DNA from 3 places in the Comamonas resistens genome. Region 3 is predicted to be linked to each of the others. Evidence: predicted binding sites of a transcription regulator. Region 3 holds the regulator's gene; each other region holds the start of a gene.
The links. Region 3 encodes sigma-54, which starts transcription at its own class of promoters, with help from an activator protein. Its sites were predicted from a motif close to TGGCANGNAANCTGCTTT; they were not measured.

Region 1 (5,617 bases), 2.2 Mb from region 3:
AGGCTTTCCTCGATGCCGGCCAGCGCCGCCTTGATGGCTTTCTGCACGCCCGGATCGGACTCCCCGGACAGGCGCTGGTTCAGCAGCAACTGGGTCTCGGGCGTCTTCTGGTGAGCGAGTTGCTCCACGGCCTGCAAACGCTGCTGCAGGTCTTCGCTGTCCAGCAGGCTGGCAGCCCTGGCCCTGGCCAGCAGGTCCCTGACTTGCGCATCGGTCTCGCCGGCCAGCGCCTTCTCGATCACGGGCAGCCGCTCGGCATCGGGCTCGGCCGCCAGCTTTCCGGCAGCACGGCGGCGCGCGCTCACATCCCTGCTGCCCAGCGCCAGGGCGGCCTGCGCCGTGTCGATGACGGAGCGCAGGTAATTGTTGTTGACGACTTCCTCGGCGTCCGCCGGCAGCTTGGCGGCCTCGCCCGTCGCGGGATCCGTGGCGGCGTCGCCGCTCAGCACATAGGCCCTGCCCTGAGCTACGCGAACTTCATCGTTGGAGAGCGCTGAGAGGTAGGCCGCCAGACGCCCGCCGTCAACCTGGGCGTCAGGAGCAAGCACGGCCTGATTGATGGCCTGCACGCGTTGCTCGGCATCGTCGGCCGCGGCCATGGCATAGGCCTGCTCGGCCGTCAGCGCGTGGCTGGCAAAGCTCAGCAAGGCGCCGAGACCGGCAACCGCCGCCCATATCCATGGCTTGTGCGTGAATTTCATATCGAATCCGATTCGAGCGCCTAAGCAGAAAGCGCCATCAGCTATGTTTTGGATACCAACCCGTCAAACTGGCGCAATCCAAGCCAGTAACAGCAAGCAAGGGCCTAGGCGGCCCCGCCGCCCCGCAGCGAGGCTGTTGTCCCCCTCCCGCATTGCGAAGCAAAGCGAGAGAGGGGGAAGGCGCGCAGCGCCTCAGGGGGAGCCTTACTTCGTAGGCTCGTCCTTCTTCTTGTCGTTGCCATCGATGTAAGGACTCCAGGGCTGGGCCTTGATCGGGCCCTTGGTCTTCCAGACCACGCTGAACTGGCCGTCGCCCTTGATCTCGCCCACCATCACGGGCTTGTGCAAATGATGGTTCTTCTCGTCCATCTTCACGGTGAAGCCATCGGGCGCGATAAAGGTCTGGCCGGCCATGGCGGCAATCACCTTGTCGGTATCCGTGCTCTTGGCTTTTTCCACGGCCTGCTTCCACATATGGATGCCGACCCAGGTGGCTTCCATGGGGTCGTTGGTCAGGGGCTTGTCCTTGTGGCCCGCGATGTTCTTGGCCTTGGCGTAATCACCCCACTGCGTGATGAAGGCGGTGTTGGTCGGGTTCTTCACGCTCATGAAGTAGTTCCAGGCCGCCAGATGACCGACCAGGGGCTTGGTGTCCACGCCGCGCAGCTCTTCTTCACCCACGCTGAAGGCAACGACCGGCACATCCTTGGCCTTGAGGCCGGCATTGCCCAACTCCTTGTAGAAGGGCACATTGGAGTCGCCGTTGATCGTCGAGATCACGGCCGTCTTGCCACCGGTGGAGAACTTCTTCACATCGGCCACGATGGTCTGGTAGTCGCTGTGACCGAACGGCGTGTAGGTCTCCATGATGTCGGAATCCTTCACGCCTTTGCTCTTGAGAAAGGCACGCAGAATCTTGTTGGTGGTGCGTGGATACACATAGTCCGTGCCCAGCAGCACAAAGCGCTTGGCACCGCCGCCTTCCTTGCTCATCAGGTACTCGACGGCGGGAATCGCCTGCTGGTTGGGCGCAGCGCCGGTGTAGAAGACGTTCTTGGAGAGTTCCTCGCCCTCGTACTGCACGGGGTAGAACAGCAGGCCGTTGTTCTGCTCGAACACCGGCAGCACCGACTTGCGCGAGACGCTGGTCCAGCAGCCGAAGACCACGGCCACCTTATCCTGCGTGATCAGCTGTTTGGCTTTTTCCGCAAACAGCGGCCAGTTGGAGGCGGGGTCCACCACCACGGGCTCGAGCTTCTTGCCGAGCACACCGCCCTTGGCGTTGATATCGTCGATGGCCATCAGCACCGTGTCCTTGAGCACGGTTTCGGAGATCGCCATGGTGCCAGAGAGGCTGTGCAGCACCCCGACCTTGATGGTGTCTGCTGCCAACACCTGCGAGTTCAGGCCCAGGCCCAAAGCCAGGGATGCAGCCAGTGTAGTGAGGGTTCCGCGACGATTCATTTCAGCACTCCCGGGAGGTTTTGTTCGGTCACGATTGACCGCATCTCCTCAAATGCAAGTACCGTGCCAGCAACATCCGCAGTTCGGTTGCCGCTCAGGGCCCTGCTGCTTTCCTCACTCACCCTACGCGGCGATGCCGCAGCGCGATCAGTCCACCCCTTGCGGCAGCACCATTGCTGTGCCAAATCTTGCGCATGCACCAGATGCAGGCTTTTCCAGCCGCATTCCGCACATCAGGCACTGTTGAGGTGCCTGGCAATCAATGCGCGGCAAAGCGCAGCAGGTACTCGTAGCTGTTTTGCGTCGTCCTGGCATCACCCTGCACCGGCTGGCGCAGGATGGCCTGCAAAGTGTTGTTGCCTGCAGCGGGCGTCATGAGAGCCTGGCCCTGTGCATCCGTCATCGCGGGCGAGCCGTTTTCGCCCCAGGACAGGCGTACCCCCGCCTGCGGCTTGCCATCCAGCAGCACCTGCAGCCTGAGCGGCTGACCGGCATGGGGCGCCTGGCCCTGGAGCGGCACCACTTCGAACATCTGGCCCAACGGCTTTTGCATGACGGCACCCCACTGCACCACGGTCTTGTGAAACTTGCGCGCATGCACGCCGTGCACTGCGCCGGGGTTCTTGTCCATGGGCAGGGGCAGCATGGCGCCTTCGGGCCTGGTGCTGCTGAAGTAGCCGTTATCCAGCTCCACCGCGATCAGCGCAGCCTTGGCATCGGGCTTGACGCGGATGCCGCCTTGCAGGTTCTGCACATCGCAGCCCACCTCGCGCCCGCGCAGGTCATAGGCATGTACGCGCTGCAGCTTGGCGGGGTCAAAGGTTTCGGCAAGGCCCTCATGGCCGCCGAATTGCATGACATAGCCGCCCTGCGCATCTGGCTCCAGCCAGACGTTATGCGCATGGGCCGGATTGGCACAGAGCAGCCAGGCGGCGGCCGTGGTGCACAGAATGCGCGCGATGATGTTTTTACGCGTCTTGAACACAGACATGAGGACTCCCAAGAATCAAAGTGAAAACTGCAGGCCCAGTTGCACGCTGCGCGGCGCGCCGGGCGCGACCAGACGCTGGCCACCGATCATGGTGGTGATACTGGCATAGCGCGCGTTGGCAGCGTTGCGCAGCCACAGACTCAGGCTGGCATGGCGTGCCACGCTGGCCGGCAGGCGGTATTGCAGGCCCAGGTCCAGCCAGTGATAGCTGCCGGCCCATTCGGTATTGCCGGCATTGATGGGCGCGCGACCCACATGGCGCAGCACGCCATGCACGGTGACATCGCCGCGCGGCATCCAACGTGCGTGCAAGGTGCTGGTGTACTCGGGAACCGCCACCACGCGCTGTCCCTGCAATGCCGCGTTGGCGTTCTGCGTGATTTCGGAGCGATTGCGCCCGTACGCCCATTCGAGATGCCAGCTGCGGCCGGGCAGCCAGTGCAGTTGCAGCTCTGCGCCCTTGCGCAGGGTCGCGCCCAGGTTTTCATATTCACCCGGTGCCGTGTTGCGTATTTCGTTGCTGGACGTGACGCGGTACACGGCTGCATCGATCAGCCACTGGCTGGAAGGTTTCCACTGCAGGCCCAGCTCGGTCTGGCGAAAGATATTGGCGCCGAGTTCGCTGTTGCGCAGCGCGTACTTGGCAAAGTCGCTGGGCAAGGCAAAGCCTTGCGACCAGCTGGCACGCACCGCCGTCTGCGGATTGAGCTGCGCCATGGCACCCAGCTTGGGGCTGGCATGGCTGCGGCCCTGCATGCGGTTGCATTCATCGCCACCGGTTTCCGCGCCCAGCAAGCGGCAGCGCCCGTCAAAGTGGTCCCAGCGCAGGGCGGCCGTGGTCTGCAGCCAGCCTGTCGCCTGCCAACTGCCTTGGCCGTAGAGCGCCATGTTGTTCAGCCGCGTATTGCGATCGTCCAACGCCGCGGCCGTGCGCCGGCGGTTCACCAGGCCATCCCAGTAACCGTAATCGGTGGACTCGCGCACCTGCTCCAGGCCCAGCATCCAGTTCAGCTCGCGCGCAGCCAGACGGGACTTGCCACTGAGGTTCAGCCCCGCGCCCAGCACGCTGCGGTCGTAGCGCTCTTCGCGCTGCATCCAGGTGCCGCTGCGCGGACGGGTGAACCAGCGCACAAAATCCTGCTGCGTTCCGTAGACAAAGCCCAGCAGCCGGGTATCCGCATCCAGTGCGTACTGCGCATCCAGGCGCAGCGTGCCGAAGTGCTTGTTGGCGCCATCGCCCACCACATGGCCATCCTTGCCCTGCGGGTCTTGCCGCCATTGCGCTTCGGTCAGATAGCCGGGCGAATCGCCGCGCGCCTCATGCCAGCGGCCGGACAGCGAAATATCGAGCTTTTCATGCACATGGTGCTTCCATGTGCCGCTGATGGTGCTGCGCCCATGGCCGGAGCTGGGCCGCGCACCATCGCCATGCGAATGCTGGGCCGCCAGATTGAGCTGATCGCCGCCTTCCAGCTCGCGCCCCAAGGCAGCCTGGGCATCCAGCATGCCCTGCGAACCGGCGCTGACATCGACATCGGTATAGCTGCCGCTGCGCCGCGTGCGCAGCTCCACCAGCCCGGCGCGGTTGTAATTGCCCTGCAGCACCGACACCGGGCCGCGATGGACATTGACCTTGTCCAGCTCCAGCGGTACCACCACGTTCAGATCGAAATAGCCATCGGCATGCGACATGGCCTCGTTGAGCGAAATGCCGTCCAGCGTGGCCGCCACATCGCCGCCATGCCCGCCGCCACCGAAGCCGCGCAGCACCAGCCCGTTGGCCACTCCGCTGAGCTGGTAGTGATTGACATACATGCCCGGTACCTTGTTCCACAGCGCTTCCACTTCCTGCCTGGGCTGCTCGCGAATATCGTCAGACCCGAACTCGGTGACGGAAAACGATCGCTGCGCCTCATCCAGCGCCTGGCCTTTGACCTGGGCCCTCACCAGTACCTCGGGCAGCGCCGCATTGCCTTCCCTGGCCGTCTGCGCCCACGCCCAGCCAGTCAACAGGCCGGCGCATCCGCAGCCCATCGTCAACAAACCCTGCTGTACCCCAGCCCGCAGCAACTGCGCGCCCCTCTTGCTCCATGGTCTTCTGTTCATGCACCAGAAGAGCAAAGTTCGTGCCACGCGATGCACCGCCACAACCGAGCAATGCACCAAGAGGCATCCGCAGCAACCACACAGACACGCCTTGGTGCAAGCCTGCCTCGCAGACGCCCCAACAAGGTGCAAAACCGCAGCAATCCGGCCTCCATAGGCTTGCAATTAATTCTTGCCTTTGGCATGGCACTTGCTACATAAAGGGGCATGGAACTGACTCATCGCGTTCATTCGGTCCTGCCGAATGCGCGAGCCGACTGAGGGATTGAAGAAGATGGAATTGACACCACGCGAAAAAGACAAGCTGCTGATCTTCACCGCCGCCTTGCTGGCCGAGCGGCGCAAGGCCCGTGGC
Region 2 (5,617 bases), 550 kb from region 3:
TTCGGCCAGTAGACCGCCGCCCCACACCATATGGGCCATGGGAATGTAGGCAAAGCTGAACCACAGCACCGAGAACACGATCACGGCCGCGAACTTGATACGTTCGGCAAACGCGCCCACGATCAGCGCCACGGTAATGGCGGCAAAGGTGGATTGAAAGGCCACGAACACATATTCGGGAATGGTCTTGAGGGCACTGGACAAGGTGTCCGGCGTGATGCCCAGCAGAAACAGCTTGTCAAAGCTGCCAAAGAACTTGCCTTCGCCGCCAAAAGCCAGCGTGTAGCCGTAGATGGCCCACAGCACGGTGATCAGCGAGAAGATGACAAACACCTGGGCCAGCACGGACAGCATGTTCTTGCTGCGTACCAGGCCGCCATAGAACAGGGCCAGGCCGGGGATGACCATCAGAATCACCAACATGGTGGAGGTCAGCATCCAGGCCGTGTCGCCCGCGCTCAGCGTGGGCACGGTCTCCACTGCAGCGGCAACGGCGGGAGCCGCTGCAGGCACGGCATCCTGCGCCCATCCAGCTGCGCTGGCAGCCAGCAGGCCCAGTCCCAGGCCTGCGCTCAAAAGCTTCTTGGTCATGACTGTTTTCCTTGGAAAGCGTGAGGCAGTTACAGCGCCGATTCGCCGGTTTCGCCGGTACGGATGCGGATGGATTGCTCCAGCGGTTGCACAAAGATCTTGCCGTCGCCGATCTTGCCGGTGCGGGCCGCGCCTTCGATGGCATCGATCACGGACTCCAGCAGATCATCGGCAATGGCGACTTCGATCTTGAGCTTGGGCAGAAAGTCCACCACGTACTCGGCACCACGGTACAGCTCGGTATGGCCTTTCTGGCGGCCAAAGCCCTTGACTTCGGTGACGGTGATGCCTTGCACACCGATCTGGGAAAGCGCTTCGCGGACTTCGTCCAGCTTGAAGGGTTTGATGATGGCGGTCACCATTTTCATGACAGTCTCCTCAGCAAATCAAAAAGTCTTGGCCAGCGTCACGATCAGACGCGCCTTGTTCACATCACCGAAATAGGCCTTTTTGTTGGCACCTGCCACGACCGCAGCGAGGGAGAAGCCGTCTCCGAGGTCATAGGCACCGCCCGCGCTGTAGTCCACATAGTTGGGTACGCCCAGGCTTTTGATATCGCTGGAGAAATGCGTGTAGCCCAGCGATGCCTTCAGTGTCACCTTGGGGGCGACTTCCTGGCTGTAGGACAGCTGCAGATAGCCGGTGTTGCGGCCCTTGAGACCCGAGCCATCACGTGCGCCAGCCCAGCCGAAATAGTCCTTGGAGACGGTGTGCGAGTACTTGGCCGTGAAAGGCCCGTAAGTACCCGAGCCATAGATCTCGGTGGTGTTGCCACGGGTGTTGCCCGAGTAGACATAGGTCAGTGCACCCACATCCCAGTCGATGTCGCCTGCCTTGAACTTGTAGCCGCCGTAGACGTCGGTTTCCAGCGAGTTGCCGGGCAGCCAGTCCACCGAGGAGTTCCAGTTGCCCACATAGAAGCCGCTGTCGCCAAAGCTGTAGTCAAAACCGCCCTGCAGCGCGGGCTTGACGGCGCGGCTGCGGCTGCTGTCCTGGTCCTGACCACGGAACTTGTAGTTGGTGGTCAGCGCCACATTGGCCGACAGCTGTGCATGGGCCCACAGGGGCGAGGCCAGCACACAGGCCAGGGCTGAGGTTTTGGCGAAGGTTTTGAAACGGCTGGCAGCGAGACTGGGCATTCGGGGTTCCTCCGGTTTGCAAAAAATTCTTGGACAAAGCGGATAAAGCACAGACCGTGCCAACTCTTGCTTCCGCTCACAACGACTGGGCAGCCGTCTGGAACCCCATGAAATCTGCACCGCTTGCATGCAGGCCTGGGCCGAGATGGTCACGAGTTCAGGACGCTGCCAGGGGCGTTGCAGAGAAAAGGCACCAAAAAAGTGCATTCCATGGAGAGGTAGAGGGAGTTGCGTACATTTATTGACATATATCGGCGTCTGGAAAGACAATCGAGCCCCTTCCTGGTGCGGTACTCGATCCAGTCGGTCCGAGAGTTTCCCCAGCTCTCAACCGGCTTCAGGTTTTCCAGTCCCGATCCCCGCGCCTTCTGTGCCCTGCGCACATGTCTCTTTGGCCAATCCCGTTGGCACCCTGCTCTGCTGCCGGGCGAACGTTATGCGTTCGCCGCCGCGTAGCTGTCTGCAAATCCTCATCCATCACAATTCGGAGTCTCGAATGATCATTCGTCTGTCCAAAGCCGCCATGGTGCTTGCCATGGCTTTCTTCGCCACGCTGGTTGCCTTCGGCAACATCACCGACTACGCCACCAACTTCGCGTTTGTCCACCATGTGTTCCTGATGGACACCACCTTCCCCGGCAACGGCATCATGTACCGCTCCATCCAGCAGGAATGGATACATCACGCGGGCTATATCGGCATCATTGCGCTGGAGGGCAGCACCGCCATCCTGTGCTGGATCGGCGGCATCAAGCTGCTCAAGGCCCGCAATGCCCGGCCTGCAGCGTTTCGCGCCTCCAAGGCCTGGGCCATCGGAGGCTTGACACTGGGCTTTCTGACCTGGCAAGTAGCCTTCATGTCCGTGGGCGGAGAGTGGTTCGGCATGTGGATGTCCAAGCAATGGAATGGCGTGCCCGATGCCTTCCGCTTCTTCATCACGCTGCTGATTGTGCTCATCTACCTGACCATGGATAACGATGCCCTGCCTGAGTCGCAGGACAGCGTGGCACGCTGAAATTCACCATTCCGTGAAATGAAAAAAGCCTGCTGGCAGTGCACCGGCAGGCTTTGAATAGAAGATCGCTTCAGGCTCAGTAACTGGCCTGAGGCAGGTCGTTCCTGGTGAACACCAGCGAGACCTTGGCCTCTTCGGGGATCGGCGGCAGGCTCTGGTTCCACTGCTGCCAGGCGGCGCGCAGTTCGGCCAGTTTCTGCGGCTCGCGATCACGCAGATTGGCGCGCTCGCGAGGGTCAACCGCAATATTGAACAGGTACTCTATGCCCTCGACTTGCAGATATTTCCAGTCACCGCGGATCAGCGCTTTTTGCTCGCGATGCTTCATGCGCCAGGCCAGGTCGCGCTCGGGCGTCCAGCGCGGGTTCTGCATCAGCGGCAGCAGGCTGATGCCGTCCTGCGGATAGTCGGGGTGGGCGTTCACGCCGGCAGCAGCCAGGAAGGTGGTGGACCAATCCATGGTCAGGTTGGGTGTGTCGCAGACGGCACCCGCAGTCATGCGGGCCGGCCAGCGGGCCAACAAGGGCACGCGGATGCCGCCCTCCAGCAGGTCCATCTTCTGGCCGACAAAAGGCCAGTTGTTGGAGAAGCGTTCACCACCGTTGTCGCTGGTGAAGACGATGAGCGTGTTCTCGCTCATGCCTTGCTCCTCCAGCGCATCGAGCAGCCAGCCTATGCCCTCGTCCATGTGGTGGATCATGCGCTGGTAGGTGGCGATGGAGCCGCCGTCCACATGCTTGCCCATGCCCTTGAGGCGCTCGGACTCCGCGCGGTCTTCGCGCGTCAGCCAGGGCCAGTGCGGGGCGCTGTAATGCAGCGACAGGTAAAAAGGCTTGTCGGCCGACTGGCGCTTGATGAAGTCCACGGCGCGGCGGCTCAGCAGATCGGTCAGATAGCCGTCTTCCTCATGCGGCTCTTCGTTGAGCCAGAAGTCGGGGCGGCCGCGCGGATCGCAATGCGCGAAGTAGTCGGCGCCACCGGCGTGAAAGCCGTAGAACTCCTCATAGCCCGATTGACGTGGACCAAAGTGTGGCGGGTAGCCCAGATGCCATTTGCCCACCAGGGCCGTGGCGTAACCGGCATCGCGCAGCAGCGAGGCCACCGTGGGGTGATCGGGCGGCAGGCCCAGCACCTTGTCGCCATGCGCGCTGGCAATCGGCTCCTCGGCCGCGCCGCGCAGACGGTATTGCCAGCGACCCGTGGCCAGCGCAAAACGCGTGGGCGAGCAGACGGCAGAGTTGGCGTAGCCGCGCGTGAAGCGCAGGCCCTGGGCGGCCATGGCGTCCAGTCTTGGCGATACGTCGGTGGCATTGTTGTGCGCATCGCGTGCGCCGGTACAGCCCAGGTCGGCGTAGCCCAGGTCGTCGGCAAGGATGAAGATCAGATTGGGGCGGGGATCGGTCATGGAAGAAATCAGGGAAAGCTAAAAACAGAAGCTGGCAGCGCCTGTCAACAAAGGGTTTGAGTGTGTTTTCAATATAAAACCCATGATTTAAAAGAGCAGGCAGCTCCTAAAAAGGCATGTCTCAAGCGAGAGACGCCGAGCAAGAGCCGCCTCGCGGCGACGGCGTCGTCCCCCTCAGGGGGAAGGCGCGCAGCGCCTCAGGGGGATTCAAGGTCTGAAGCCTGAACGCTGCACCACGGGTGCCCACTGCGTGCGATAGGCCTTGAGCATGGTCTCGGTCTGCGCGGCGCTGCTGACCACGGGGATCAGATTGGAGGCCGCAAACTTCTGCTGGGTGTCGGGATCCTTCATGACCTCCTGCACCAGCTCGGACAGGCGCTGCACCGTGGCCGGCGCTATGCTTTGCGGCGCGAACAAGGTGTTCCAGCCCGTGCCGACCAGGTTCACGCCCAGTTCCTTGAGCGTGGGAATGTTCGGCGCCATGGGACTGCGCTTTTCGCCTGAAGTGGCCAGCACGCGCAGCTTGCCTGCTTCGATCTGGGGGATTTGCGTATCGAAGGTGTCCACGGCGATCGGCACCTGGCCGCCCATCAGGTCGGTGAGCAGCGGGCCAGATCCCTTGTAGCCCACGACCTCGACGGGCACCTTGGCTGCCTCACCCAGCATCAGCGCGAAGAAGTGCGGCAGGCTGCCCGTGGCGGGGACGCCGAAATTGGCCTGTTGCGGATTGGCCTTGATCCAGGCCAGCAGGTGCGAAAGCTCCTTGACCGGCACGGCGCTGGCCACGGCCAGACCGAACTCGTAGCGGTTCACCTCGCTGATCGCACGGAAGTCCTTTTCCGGGTCGTAGCCAGAGTCATGAAAGACCAGCGGCGCCACCACCATGACGGCGGGGTTGGCCAGCAGGATGGCGGGTTGGGCTGCCGGAGCGTTTTTCACATACTGGGCCGAGAGGCGGCCGCCGGCTCCGGGCTTGTTTTCCACGATCACGGGGCTGCCGAGTTTGGCCTGCAGCTTGTCTGCCACCAGACGCGCCACGCGGTCGGTGGCGCCGCCTGGCGGGTAGCCCACGACAATGCGCAGCGGCGTCTTGGCGGGGAACAGCGGTGCTGCGGTCTGGGCCTGCGTCACAGCGGGCATCAGTGCGCAGGCGGTCAGCACGGCGCCTAGCGCCAGCTTGCTCAATTCTCTTCGCTGCATGGGGGTGTCTCCTGGTGTTTGGGGGCGGATGGCGGTTCTGCCATTTATTCAGCCTTGAGCTGAATTTTGCGGGTCAACGCTTCCCATTTCCCGGAGAGCTCCTTGGCTTTTTGCTGGGCCTGATCGGCAGTGCTGCCCACCATCTCGATGTCCACCGGCTTCACGCGATCTTGTTGTTCCGGCGAGCGGATGGCGACTTCCATGGCCTCTAGAAAGCGCTTCTGTATATCGGCGGGCACTCCCTTGGGGGCGGCCAGGAACAGCCAG
Region 3 (5,617 bases):
GACGGCACCAAGGCCGGCAATATGGAGAACGTGCTGCGCGTGGTCAACGCGCTGGTCGCCTCCAGCCGCAAGGCCTGAGCTTCAGGTCGCTGCCCCGCAAGCCCGCCTATGCGCGGGCTTTTTTGTCCCTGGACCGTCCCAAGACAAAGGCACCCGCTTGTGTGAGCCGTGGCCACACAAGCGGGCAAGCGTGAGGGCCATTTTTATTGCTGAGATTTCTGCCGGGCTTCCGAAAGGGGAGTGACTACAATGAACGCAAGAAACGTGCCTTTTTCTCATGAATAAAACACTCCTACCTCTTGCGCTGGCCTGTGCTCTGGTGGCCGCGACTGGCATAGCCCATGCCGAAAAGGCCGACAGTGCCAAGCCCATGAACATCGAGGCGGATGCCCTGCGTCATGACGAGCTCAAGCAGACCAGTGTCTTCACCGGCAATGTGGTGATGACCAAGGGCTCCATCGTGCTGCGTGGCGCGCAGCTCGATGTGCGCCAGGATGCCGAGGGTTACCAGTACGGCGTGATTGTGGCCGAGCCCGGCAAGCGGGCCTTCTTCCGCCAGAAACGCGACACCTTGCCAGGCCAGCCTGAAGAGTTCATCGAAGGCGAAGGTGAGACCATCGAATACGACGGCAAGGCCGACATCGTCAAGTTCATCCGCCGTGGCGAGATGCGCCGCTATCGCGGCGGCCAGCTCAGTGACCAGGTCACGGGCTCCATCATCATCTACAACAACATCACCGACGTATATACGGTCGATGGTCAGAAAACCAGCGGCGGCCTGCCCAGCTCCTCGGTGGGGCAGGGCGGTCGTGTGCGCGCCATCATGGCTCCCAAGGATGGCACGCCAGGCGCTCAGCCCAAGCCTGCGACGCCCGCGACGCCTTTGCGTCAGAGCATGACGCTGGGTGGCGAGAAAGCCGACGAGAAGAAATGATCGAGCCGACATTCTCCAACAGCACCCGCAGCGGTGAGTCCGACAGCCGCCTCGAAGCCAAGCATCTGGCCAAGTCCTATGGCAGCCGCAAGGTGGTCAAGGATGTTTCGCTGTCCGTGCAAAAAGGCGAGGTTGTGGGCCTGCTGGGCCCCAACGGCGCGGGCAAGACCACCTCGTTCTACATGATCGTGGGCCTGGTGCGCAGCGATGGCGGCGAGATCTTCATCGACGGCCACCCCGTAGGCAATATGCCGATTCACCAGCGCTCGCGCCTGGGCCTGTCCTATCTGCCGCAGGAAGCCTCGATCTTTCGCAAGCTCAGCGTGGAAGACAACGTTCGCGCCGTGCTGGAGCTGCAAAAAGACGATCAAGGCCATACGCTGAGCCGCGACGAAGTGGAAAAGCGCCTGACGGGCCTGCTGCAGGAGTTGCGCGTCGATCATCTGCGCGAGTCGCCGGCGCTGGCGCTGTCCGGCGGCGAGCGCCGCCGCGTGGAAATTGCCCGTGCCCTGGCCACGCAGCCGCGCTTCATCCTGCTGGACGAGCCCTTTGCCGGTATCGACCCCATTGCCGTGATCGAGATCCAGCGCATCATCGGCTTCCTCAAGGATCGCGGCATCGGCGTGCTGATCACCGACCACAACGTGCGCGAAACCCTGGGCATCTGCGACCACGCTTTCATCATCAGCGACGGACATGTGCTGGCCGAAGGCACGCCCGAGGAAATCGTGGAGAACGCCGATGTGCGCCGCGTTTACCTGGGCGAACACTTCAGGATGTGAGCAATGGCCCCCACGCTCGTTACTGCGTGTACTGCGCTGCCCCTACGCCGGGTGCCCCCCGAGGGGGCCCTGACCGGCGAAGCCGGATTCCGCCTTGGGGCGGCCCGGCGGCGGAATCGGGTTCTTGCCAAAAGCCTGTGGATTGGTAAGAAGAAGGCAAGAGCCGCATCACGATGAAGCCAGGACTCTCGCTACGTGTATCCCAGCATCTGTCGCTGACGCCGCAGCTGCAGCAATCGATTCAGCTGCTGCAGCTGTCCACGCTGGAGCTGGCGCAGGAAGTCGAGCAGATGCTGGTCGACAACCCGTTTCTGGAACTCGATGGTGATGGGCCGGGCACAGCTGCTCCTGATGACATAGCTGCAGGCGCACGTGAGTCCAACATTTCAGATGGGTATTCATCCGAAAAAGAGTCGGAAAGAGCGCAAGCAGCTTCTGAATCCATAGCGGAACCTTCCACCAACGAAACCCCGGACAGCCTGAACTGGGAGGCCGACGGTCTGGATGGCCAGGATGGCGAATGGGGCGGCGAAGCCAGCAGCGAGTGGGATGCTCCCTCGGCCAGCGGCTCCACGCGCAACCGTGATGACGACGAAGAGGTCGATGCCATTGATCTGGCGCGCGGACATGAGAGCCTGACGGACTTTCTGCACCGCCAGGCGCTGAGCCTGCATCTGGGAGCCGAAGATACGGCGGCGCTGCGTTTTCTGATCGAGTCGTTGAACGACGATGGCTATCTCGAAGAATCGCTGCAAGAGCTGGCACACAGTCTGGCGGGCGATGATCTGGAAGAGCGCGAAGAGCTGGAGCAGCGCTTTGCCATCGCGCTCAAGCTGCTGCAAAGCCTAGAGCCCGTGGGCGTGGGCGCGCGCAATCTGGCCGAATGTCTGCAGCTGCAGCTGCGCGATCTGATCCGCGATGCAGAGGACGAAGGCACGACAGCGGCGCATATCAACCAGCTGCTGCTGGCCCAAAGCATTTGTGCGCAGCCCCTGGACCTGCTGGCGCGGCGCGATCTGCGCAAGCTGGCCAGCCTGTGCGGTGCGCGTGAAGAGGCGCTGCGCGAGGCCATGGCCTTGATCGCCCGGCTGGAGCCGCGTCCCGGGCGCCGCTTTGTCGATCTGGAGCGCCAGATCGTGGTGCCCGATGTCATTGTGCGGCCGGTGCGTTCCAGCTCGGGCCGTGTCGACTTTTCCGTGCAGCTCAACCCCGATGTCATGCCCAGGCTGCGTGTGCACGACATCTATGCCAATGCGCTGCGCCGTCACAAGAACAGTGAAGGCCATGCCGCGCTGCAGCAGCGCCTGCAGGAAGCGCGCTGGTTCATCAAGAACATCCAGCAGCGCTTTGACACCATTCAGCGAGTGTCCGAAGCCATCGTGGAGCGGCAGAAGAACTTCTTTGTGCATGGCGAGCTGGCCATGCGCCCGCTGGTGCTGCGCGATATTGCCGATGCCTTGGGCCTGCATGAGTCCACCATCAGCCGCGTGACCACGGCCAAATACATGGCCACGCCCCAGGGCACCTTCGAGCTCAAATACTTCTTTGGCTCGGGACTGGGCACGGAAACCGGCGGCAGCGCGTCGAGCACGGCCGTGCGTGCGCTGATCAAGCAGTTTGTCGACGCCGAGGACCCCAAGAAGCCGCTGTCGGACGCCAAGCTGGCCGATATGCTCAAGGAGCAGGGCATTGAATGCGCGCGCCGCACCGTGGCCAAGTACCGCGAGCAGCTCAAGATACCGACGACCACGTTGCGCAAGGCGCTGTAAATGCCTTGAAAACAAAAAAGCCGCTGATGCAATGCACAGCGGCTTTTTTAGTGACTTGGCTCCGCCCTTACTTATTTAGCGGGGATCAGCCACCATACAAACAGCACGAGCACGCCTATCATCAGACCGAACTTGAGGATCTTGTAGAAGGTCGGATTCCAGTCGCGGAAGGCGCGGCGGTACTTGCCCATGTAGAACGAGATCTTGAACAGCTTGCTGATCATGCCGCGCGGGTCGCCCTCGTTGTTGGGCGAGCTGGCGGCGGCCACCACGTTCTTGCCCAGCCAGTGGTTGAGCCATTGCGCGAAGCCGTTGGTCATGGGGCGTTCCACATCGCAGAACAACACGATGCGGTTGCCTTCGCTGCGGTTCTCGGCCCAGTGCATATAGGTTTCGTCGAAGATCACGCCTTCGCCCTCGCGCCAGCTATAGGGCTGGCCGTCGACCTCGATCATGCAGCGGTCGTCGTTGGGCGCCAGCACCGCCAGGTGGTAGCGCAGCGAGCCTGCATAGGGGTCGCGGTGCAGATTGAGCTTGGCGCCGGGCGGCAGCTCGGCAAACATGGCGGCCTTGACGCTGGGAATGGACTTCACCAGGGCTGTGGTCTTGGGGCACAGTTCCATGGCCGAAGGGTGGGCATCGCCATACCACTTCAGATAAAAGCGTTTCCAGCCGGTCTTGAAGAAGGAATTGAAGCCCGCGTCGTCGTTGTTGGCGGCGGCCTTGATCTGCATGTTCTTTTGCAGGTTGACGGCTTCCTCGCGGATCTCGCGCCAGTTGGCCTGCAGCGGGGCCAGCTCGGGGAAGGTGCTGGTGGGCAGATAGGGCGTGCGCGGCACCTTGCTGAACATCAGCATGAAGACGTTGAACGGCGCCGTGAAGGTGGAGTGGTCGAACAATTGCTTCACCACCTTGTGGCGCACCTTGCCGCGCAGGTGCATGTACAGGCCGCAGCCGAAGAACAGCAGCACCAGGGCCAGAACGATGATTTTTGCCATAGTTTGCAATTTTACCGGGCCGCTCCAAACAGGTCATGGCCCAGGTCAAACGGCTGCGTGGTCTCTGGAAGCGCTTTGTGAGCTGCTTTTGAATCAATAGCTGTCAGCGCTTGATGGGTAAGGGCTGAGGCCTGTTTTTACTGTGAATGCTTGGCAAAGGCGCTCTGGATGCGTTGCAGCAGTTCACGGTTCAGGGTGCGCTGGTGGCTGCTCCAGTGAGTCTGGGCTTTTTCAAGCTCGCCCTGCAGGCGGCGGGCCGTACCCCAGTCTCCGGACTCGGTGCACCAGATGGCGTATTCGCCCAGCACCTCGAAGCTGCCGGAGCGCACGCGCAGAAACTCGAAGGACTGGCGCGCCATGGCGTTGTCGCCCTGGGCTGCATACGCCTTGGCGATCAACAGGCCGACTTCGTCTGCACGGTAATTGATATCGGTCTGGGCAATGACCTTGAGGTGCTGCAGCGCCGTCTGCGGCTGTTCGGCATCCAGAGCCGCACGCGCTGCGCCCCAGCGGATTTCCAGGTCGTTGGCGAACGGTCCCTTCATGCTGGCTTCAAAGTGCTGCAGCGCCTGTCGGGGCTGGCCGGCTTCCAGCAAGGCCTGGGCCAGGCGGATTTCATTCTGGGCTGTGGCTGAGTAGTCAAATGCCGCCTGCGCCTCACGCAGCTCGCGGGTCGGGTCCAGGGACTTGGCGGCCTGCCGTACCAACTGGCGTGCACCACGCTCCAGGCGCGAGTTGGGCAGGTAGATGGCAATCGCATAGACCACGCTGCCCAGAAAAGGGAAGGCCAGCAAGATGAACAGCCAGTAGTTGTTCTGCCCTGTGCGCACCGCATGCACGGCAAAGAACAGGGCAATGATGACGTGCAGTCCGACTCCGGCAAAAGCCATGGCAATCCCTTGTGTTGATGACGCGGCGGATTATAGAAAGGCCGCCAGGGTGGCGCTGCTACAGCAGTCGCGTGCCCAGCGGCACCGCCTTGTCTGGCACGCACAGGGCCACGGCGCCAGCGGCGTCGTGAAAGCCGGTGACCAGGCATTCACTCATCAGCGGGCCGATCTGTTTTTTCGGAAAATTCACCACGGCCACGACCAGACGGCCCACCAGCTCCTCGGGCTGGTAATGCGCGGTGAT

Region 1: urtA (urea ABC transporter substrate-binding protein) is a predicted target of sigma-54. The motif match lies at 2,217-2,234, and genes of this name have one in related genera.
Region 2: QMY55_RS01035 (TorF family putative porin) is a predicted target of sigma-54. The motif match lies at 1,775-1,792, and genes of this name have one in related genera.

Annotation. Positions count from the first base shown of each region.
Region 1 covers NZ_CP125947.1:1,873,984-1,879,600, reverse strand. Annotated here, with positions in the region: gene urtB (urea ABC transporter permease subunit UrtB) at 1-701, opposite strand, end outside; gene urtA (urea ABC transporter substrate-binding protein) at 906-2,165, opposite strand; gene QMY55_RS08840 (DUF4198 domain-containing protein) at 2,425-3,156, opposite strand; gene QMY55_RS08835 (TonB-dependent receptor) at 3,172-5,166, opposite strand; gene QMY55_RS08830 (urease subunit gamma) at 5,537-5,617, shown strand, end outside.
Region 2 covers NZ_CP125947.1:241,650-247,266, forward strand. Annotated here, with positions in the region: gene QMY55_RS01025 (ammonium transporter) at 1-591, opposite strand, end outside; gene glnK (P-II family nitrogen regulator) at 621-959, opposite strand; gene QMY55_RS01035 (TorF family putative porin) at 978-1,730, opposite strand; gene QMY55_RS01040 (DUF2165 family protein) at 2,227-2,745, shown strand; gene QMY55_RS01045 (sulfatase family protein) at 2,822-4,150, opposite strand; gene QMY55_RS01050 (Bug family tripartite tricarboxylate transporter substrate binding protein) at 4,358-5,350, opposite strand; gene QMY55_RS01055 (Bug family tripartite tricarboxylate transporter substrate binding protein) at 5,395-5,617, opposite strand, start outside.
Region 3 covers NZ_CP125947.1:4,945,896-4,951,512, reverse strand. Annotated here, with positions in the region: gene QMY55_RS23145 (thiol:disulfide interchange protein DsbA/DsbL) at 1-78, shown strand, start outside; gene lptA (lipopolysaccharide transport periplasmic protein LptA) at 278-934, shown strand; gene lptB (LPS export ABC transporter ATP-binding protein) at 931-1,716, shown strand; gene QMY55_RS23130 (RNA polymerase factor sigma-54) at 1,890-3,485, shown strand; gene QMY55_RS23125 (aspartyl/asparaginyl beta-hydroxylase domain-containing protein) at 3,557-4,483, opposite strand; gene QMY55_RS23120 (tetratricopeptide repeat protein) at 4,621-5,373, opposite strand; gene QMY55_RS23115 (tRNA-binding protein) at 5,432-5,617, opposite strand, start outside.